DNA from 2 places in the Thermosynechococcus sp. M3746_W2019_013 genome. Region 1 is predicted to be linked to the other one. Evidence: riboswitches for the same ligand, from Rfam matches in the RefSeq annotation. Region 1 holds a riboswitch; the other holds the start of a gene.
The links. A riboswitch is a leader RNA that binds a small molecule or an ion and turns the genes downstream of it on or off. The one in region 1 is predicted to bind cobalamin.
Positions count from the first base shown of each region.

Region 2: linked by a shared signal. The riboswitch ahead of IGQ16_RS09435 (sirohydrochlorin chelatase) and the one ahead of metE (5-methyltetrahydropteroyltriglutamate--homocysteine S-methyltransferase) in region 1 are both predicted to bind cobalamin.

Region 1 covers NZ_DVDW01000017.1:81,890-85,296, forward strand. The annotation lists gene metE (5-methyltetrahydropteroyltriglutamate--homocysteine S-methyltransferase) at 1-1,697, opposite strand, end outside; cobalamin riboswitch at 1,982-2,127, opposite strand; partial or broken gene IGQ16_RS03520 (SufE family protein) at 2,357-2,770, shown strand; tRNA gene IGQ16_RS03525 (tRNA-Leu) at 2,808-2,889, opposite strand; gene IGQ16_RS03530 (diflavin flavoprotein) at 2,945-3,407, opposite strand, start outside.
Region 2 covers NZ_DVDW01000051.1:28,100-31,506, reverse strand. The annotation lists gene IGQ16_RS09440 (2-isopropylmalate synthase) at 1-82, opposite strand, end outside; gene IGQ16_RS09435 (sirohydrochlorin chelatase) at 210-1,232, opposite strand; cobalamin riboswitch at 1,265-1,409, opposite strand; gene IGQ16_RS09430 (peptide ligase PGM1-related protein) at 1,442-2,968, opposite strand; gene IGQ16_RS09425 (SUMF1/EgtB/PvdO family nonheme iron enzyme) at 3,052-3,407, opposite strand, start outside.

The sequences.
Region 1 (3,407 bases):
GGAATGTCAGTGCGGGTAAATGACCAGTTAATCATAGTGACAGGCCCAGTCAGCATCGCCTTAACAATTTTGTCGGTGAGGGATTGTGCCACCTTAAACTCGCGAACGGTCATTGGCTGAGTGCGGGCAACGTCACCATAAATAATTGGTGGACGTACACAGCGGCTGCCATAGCTTTGCACCCAACCGTGTTCTGTAAAGGCAAATCCAGAGAGCTGCTGGCCAAAGAACTCGACCATATCGGAGCGCTCAAACTCACCGTGCACCAACACATCTAGACCCACTTCCTCTTGTAACCGGATGCACTTGGCAATTTCCTCATCGATTGCTGCTTCATACTCGGCTTGGGTAATTTCATGCCGTTTTAACTTCACCCGCAGTTGCCTAACCTCGGCGGTTTGGGGAAATGATCCAATCGTTGTCGTTGGAAAGGGCGGCAGGGTTGGCTGGAGTGTTCGACGTTGCTCGTAAGGCAGCGGGCGCTCTAAATCACGCACACTCAGATTGCGAAGCCGCGCCTGTACCGTTGGATTGACAGGGCTAAATTGCTCAAAAGCTTGCCATTGAGCTTGTATGGCTATGAATTCGGGGTTTTTCGTTAAGATTTCGCGATGGGTTCCATCATTGCTATTGAGCACCTGAGCCAAGAGGACTACCTCATCCAGCTTTTGCTCAGCAAAACTCAAGACCTCTCGCAGAGGCTCTGGTAGCTTGACCTCTCGCTTTGCATCATAGGGGACAAATTGCAGGGAAGATGAAGGATGTAGCCGAATATTGGCGGTGATGCTTTGAATCGTTTTCAAGGTTGACAACACCGATTCAGGCCGAATTTTCCAAATATTGCGGCCATCAATAATTCCTACCCCCAACTGCTTATCTGCTGGGAAGCCATGCTGTTGCAGCAGGGCTAGGTTGTGCCCACGGGTAAAGTCTAAACTGATGCATGTCACAGGTAACTCCATCACCCACGGCCAGGCTGCCCCTAGGTCATCAAAGTAGGTCACAAGATGGATCGGTAGGTTGGCTTGACGCAGTGTATCAAATGTGGATTGATAGAAGCTCTTAAGGCTATCAGCGTCTTCTAAGACCAAGGCGGGTTCGTGTATTTGCACTTCAACGACACCTAGATTTTTGAGTTCCCTCAACAGGATGAGATAGCGATCGCCCAAGTAGGAAACAGCTTGCTCTAGGTTCGTCTCTAGCCGACTGAGCCGTAGGAGGGTGAGAGGCCCCAGCACGATTGGAACGGCGCGATCGCCCAAGAGGGTTTGAGCACGACGAACAGTTTCTAGGAAATCACTGAAGTCAGTTGGTTGAAAAGACTCACTAATTTCAGGTACTAAATAGTGATAGTTGGTATCAAACCACTTAGTCATCTCAAGGGCTGGAATACCATCCTTGCCCCTTGCCATTGCAAAGTATTGATCCAGACCTGTAAAAGAGCGGTACCGCTCTGGAATGATGCCAAGCCGGATGCTCCAATCTAAAACAGAATCGTAAAGACTCAAATCACCAATACCAATGCGATCAATGCCCGCCTCAAGCTGCTTTTGCCAATTCTGCAATTCAATGTCTTGCGCTTTTTTGAGCAAAGCTTCTGCATCCAGTTGATTGCTCCAAAAGGCTTCTAGGGCCTTTTTTAACTCACGGTTTTTGCCAATACGGGGATAGCCTAGGGTTGCGGTTTGAATGTTCATCGTTTGCCTAACCTAAATTGTGTAGAATTGTGTAAGTCCAATGGAGAAGCTAGCTGCTTCCGGATTCAGAAACAGCGCCATTCAGGAACTCGCGGAGATGGCTAACTAAAATCCGCGAAAAGTCGGCAAAAAGCTAGTTGCCACCTTTACACCAGCAGCACTACTCCCTAGCAGCAGTTGGTTAAACTCAGATAGTTTGGCCTCGGGGGGTCAAAGCTTGAAGTTCGACAGTAATAGAAATCAAAAAAACTTGCTTTTATCATCTGTACCTCGCAGATGTTGACGTATCGGGTTGACCACTCGGCGGGCATTCTGACTTAGAGAGGGATATCTCTCCTCACAGCTGCGGGACAGCGGCAGATTCACACTGCACTTTCCCCCTTACGTCTGATGGCTGATCCCCACCAGAACCGAGCAACTAAGTGAACCATAGCATAACCCAGCGGGGATATCAAAGCAAATCCCAAGGAAGCCAGCTCTTGCTCAACAGAAGTAACAACTTTGGGTGATGAATCCGGATCTGGGAATGTCATTGTAGGTTTTAAGTTTAGCCCAGGCAGCCGATGGGGGGTCACAGGGGGTCTCCCTAGGCAAGTGAAGGTATAATCGAAGTGAAAATGATTTTCACTTTCTGTCGCCAGCTCGTTGCTAGAATCGCCATGTCACCTTTTTTCCAGCCCTTGCCTCCCCGTCTTGAGCAGATTGTCCAACGTTTTCAACAGATCCCAGAGCAGCGACGGCGCTATGAGTATCTACTTTCATTTGCGAGGTGCCTACCCCCTTTCCCTGAGGAGCAAAAGGTACCGGAAAATAAAGTTCCCGGCTGCGTCTCTCAGGTATATGTGACTGCTAGTTTGCAGGAGGGGAAAGTGATCTTTCAGGGAGATTCTGACTCCCAGCTCACTAAGGGATTAGTGGGGCTGTTAATCGAGGGGGTAAATGGCTTGACTCCGGCAGAAATCCTCCAGTTAAAGCCTGATTTTATTCAGCGAACGGGCCTCGAAATTAGCCTAACCCCCTCGCGGGTGAATGGTTTTTACAACATTTTTCGATTTATACAAAAGAAAGCAATTGCCTATTATTTGCAGGAGTCTGGATCAGATTCTAGAGTGCGGACGGAGGGACTTGAACCCACACACCTTGCGGTACTAGAACCTAAATCTAGCGCGTCTGCCAATTCCGCCACGTCCGCAGCAAACCTAGTTTAGCGCAATTTTAGCCGGGGGCGATCGCCCCCCTCGTCGAGTTTAGTAATGGTTCCCTACTTTGCGATGGTGAACAGCGGTCATGCCATCGGGCTTGGAAACGCGGCCACTGTCAACGGTGCTATAGACAATCCAGTGATCGTGGGCATCCAGACGACTGACAACAGTGCATTCCAGATAGGCAAGGGCGTCGGCCAAAATCGGACTGCCATTACTGGCGGGATAGGTTTTCACATGGGCAAAGCGATCGGCCCCTGGGGGGAATCGTTTCAGGAAATGGCGCATCAGGGGTTGGTAGTTCCCCTCTTCGAGAACGTTGAGGACAAAGGTATCCCCCACATGCAGAAATGACTCAATTGCCCGATCCTTGGCCACGGCAATGGAAACCCCCAAGGGTTCGGTACTGGCCTGCGCTACCCAAGAGGCCAACATGGCACTGTTAATGGCGCCTTTTTGGGCTGTGATAATGTACAGGCCGCCACTGAGGCGACCAAGGGCCTTATCG
Region 2 (3,407 bases), on a different contig from region 1:
CTGGAGACTGTTCACCGTCCCGCAGTGTGGTATCGAAAATTAACACCCGATCAACGGTCTGGGGAGGATATTTAATGCGCATAGACAAGCCCCATCCAAGCTTGAGAAAGAGTACCAGTCATTTTAACTCTAACATTTTCGCTGGGGAGCAATGGTTAGCTTTTGCGGCGGGAAGCCCTGCGTCTTATCCGCTGGCGGTCGGGAGTCGGTCACGGAACCTGCCAAATGCGTTGGTGATAACTGGGCAAGTGATCTAGGTCCACGCTTGATGCATGGTGATGGGGGTGACCCCCAGGATCGTGGCTGTGGGAGGGGTGCTCATGATCGTGATGATGGTGGTGAAGATGGCCATGGCCTGCCACCAAGCGGAATTTGCAGGTTTCACAGTTCATGGCCACCTGTCCCCCATAGGTCTCAATTTCCCGCCGCCGCGTTAGATAAAACAGTTGCGGATGCAAGCCAATTTCCGGCAGGTTCACGTATTCAACATTGGGATAGGCGGCTTGGGCTTCTGCGGTGAGGGCATAGATTTTCTTGACGAGTGCCCCTGTAAACATAAAGTGGGGTAGGACAATCACGCGGCGGGGGCGGTGAAGATTCGCCCGCGCAAACCCTTCGGGTAGGCGAGGATGGGTGATGCCAATGAAGCACACCTCAACCGTTTGGTACCCACTGCCCTCCCAGAGCATACGGGCTAGCTTAAAGACGTCGCCATTGGCATCGGGATCGCTGGAGCCGCGTCCCACCATTAAGAGAACGGTTTCTTCACGGCCAATGCCTTGGGGGTTAAATTCTGGGAAGTCCAGTAGTTCGAGGCGCGATCGCCAGAGGCTCAAGATTTCTGGGGCAAGGCCATAGGGGCGGCCATAGTGGTAGCGCAACTGCGGAAAAGCACGCCGGGCCCGATCCAACTCGTTCGTAACATCAAATTTATTGTGGCGAGCAGCAAAGAGCAAAATCGGCAGCACTGACAAATCGGTATAACCTGCGGCCGCACATTGGCTCAGAACCTCAAAAATCGAGGGTTCGGTTAACTCCAGAAAACAGGGAAAAACAGGCCGACAGGAATCCAGTTGATAATAGGCTTGGGCAAAGTCCAAAAATGCTTGGCGACCCTCAGCATCACGCGTGCCATGACCAATGAGCAAGAGGGGACGAGGCTGGGGGAGAGGGGGTAAATCGAGACTAAAACCAAGGGGATTGAGAATTGAATCGTTAAGCGCAACAACCACGTTGAAACTCCATGCCCGTGCAACGCAGGCAAATAGAGTGAACCACAGCAAGTAGGCATTCTGGCTGAGGGGAGTTCCCCATCACAGTTGCGGCACAGCACCAGACTTGCACTGGGTTTTCCCTACAGGCTGCTTTTCACAGTGAACGTTGCCAATTCTAACGAGATTCTCAAACCCCTGTCTATGCGGGGGGTAGGCACATTAGGTGCTTATAGCGCCGCGGCATCGAGAACACCAATCGTTTGATTGTAGATGGCTTGGGCTTCTTCGGGGGTGTTGCCAATACTGACAAGTCCAAGCTTACCAAATTCCGAAAGTGCCCCCATGAGGTGAAAGACGGTGCCCGTTTCGGTACTGGAGTCAAAGTGCAAATGGTAGCGAGCAATCATATCCAAGAGATCATTGGGCAAGAGGCCGCGATAGTGGGGCTGGCAGAGGTTATCGGAGGCAATGTAATACTTAGGACGGCGGTGCTTGCTGTAAAACAGTCCAGAGGCTAGCTCATAGTGGCCATCGGTGAGGAATTTTAAGGTCATAAAGGGGTGCGTAGTACCGCCTTTGCGCAGGTTAATTTCAATGGCATAAAGCTCCCAGCCTGCTGTTGTCTGGGTTGCAACAACGTCCACACCAAAACAGCCGATCACTCCCTGCTGTGCCAAGTACGTCCCTACTTTTTGCCCCAGTTGTTGCAGTTGCTGGCGATAGTCGGCATGGGCAGGAAATTCACAGCCAATAAAAATTTGACCTGTGGGGGCATTGAGTAACTGTTCATGGGTCGAAACAATTTCAACACTGCCTTTGGGGGTAATACACCCTTGGACACTGGGCGATCGCTTGACTGTCCCTTCAACAAAGGCTTCGACAATCCCCCCCAGATCTGTAAACCGCTGCCGATAGGAGGCCCAAGTTTCATTGGGAGCTTGAAAGACCATGTCCTCTAGGCTATTCTCAATCCGCTGGAGATGATCGGGGGTATGCGGGCTGCCCAAGGGGCGCAGGGGGCGGAGGTCGAGAAGAGCATTGCCTTCTCCAGAAAAGGCTGCGTTGAGTTTCACCACCAGCCGTTGAAGGTCAGGGCATTTTTCCTGTAGATGAGCGATCGCCCGCACCAGTTCTGGCACCCCCTGCAAAAAGCCACTGCCAATCGGGTGGAGGATTCCCGCTGCTGCAAACAGTTCTCGGCTGCCGGCCTTGGTTCCCCAATAAAGGAGATCCGGATCCGTAGAGTAGAGGGGAACGCCTAAGCGTACCGCCAGTTCCCGCTCCAAAGGGGTGGAGTTAAAACACACCATGTAGGCTTGGTTGGGACGCAGGGCTTGACGAATACGCTCCAAGAGGCGAGGTCGCTCTAAAATTTTTGCGGTGAGGGGTTTATCGGAGCGATCGTAGGTGGCCAGCAAGAGCAGGCGATCGCGGGCATGGGAACTGGGCACCCCCGGCAGTAAATCTAAGTAGTAATCCACAATACTGGGATGCAGGGGTTGGGATGTGACATAGATCATGCGGGTACGCGGATTGCGCAACTGGATCAGCGTATAAAGCTGCCGCTCCTCGTAGTGGGTGTAGCCTGTGATCTTGCCTAGCTCCGGTTGGGGAAAACTGAGGGAAGGCACCACCACAATATCGCGCTCAATGCCGCCGGGGCCTCTGGGCAGTTCCGGGATAAAGGTTTCTGTTCCGTCCCAGCACTCCAAGAGCCGCGTTTGCAGTTGGCGGAACTCCTCGGCGATCGACATCTCTACCTTTCCAGACTATTTTCCCTAGTGTAGAAAGTGCGGGGTCTCTCTCGGATCATTTGACCCCCTTTTTCAAACTTTCTTCACTGAGAAATCAAATTTTCTTGGTGAACATAGCGTGCGCCGGCAAAGACCTCACGGGTGCTGCGGCTATACCAATTGCGAAATGAGGGCCGCTTGAGAATGGGGCGCGTCCAGTGACTCCCCCCCTTGAGGACAAAATGCTCACCATCAAAGTAGGGGGCAGAATAACCACGGTAGGGATAGCTCTGGAAGCCCGGATAGGGGGCAAAGGGACTTTGGGTCCACTCCCAAACGTAGCCCCGATTCAAGAGTCCCTGCTGGGCAGCAATTTCCCATTCCCGTTCACTGGGTAAACGTTTGCCTTGGGAATGGCCATAGGCTTCTGCTTCGTAGAAACTGAGTCCCCACATGGGGA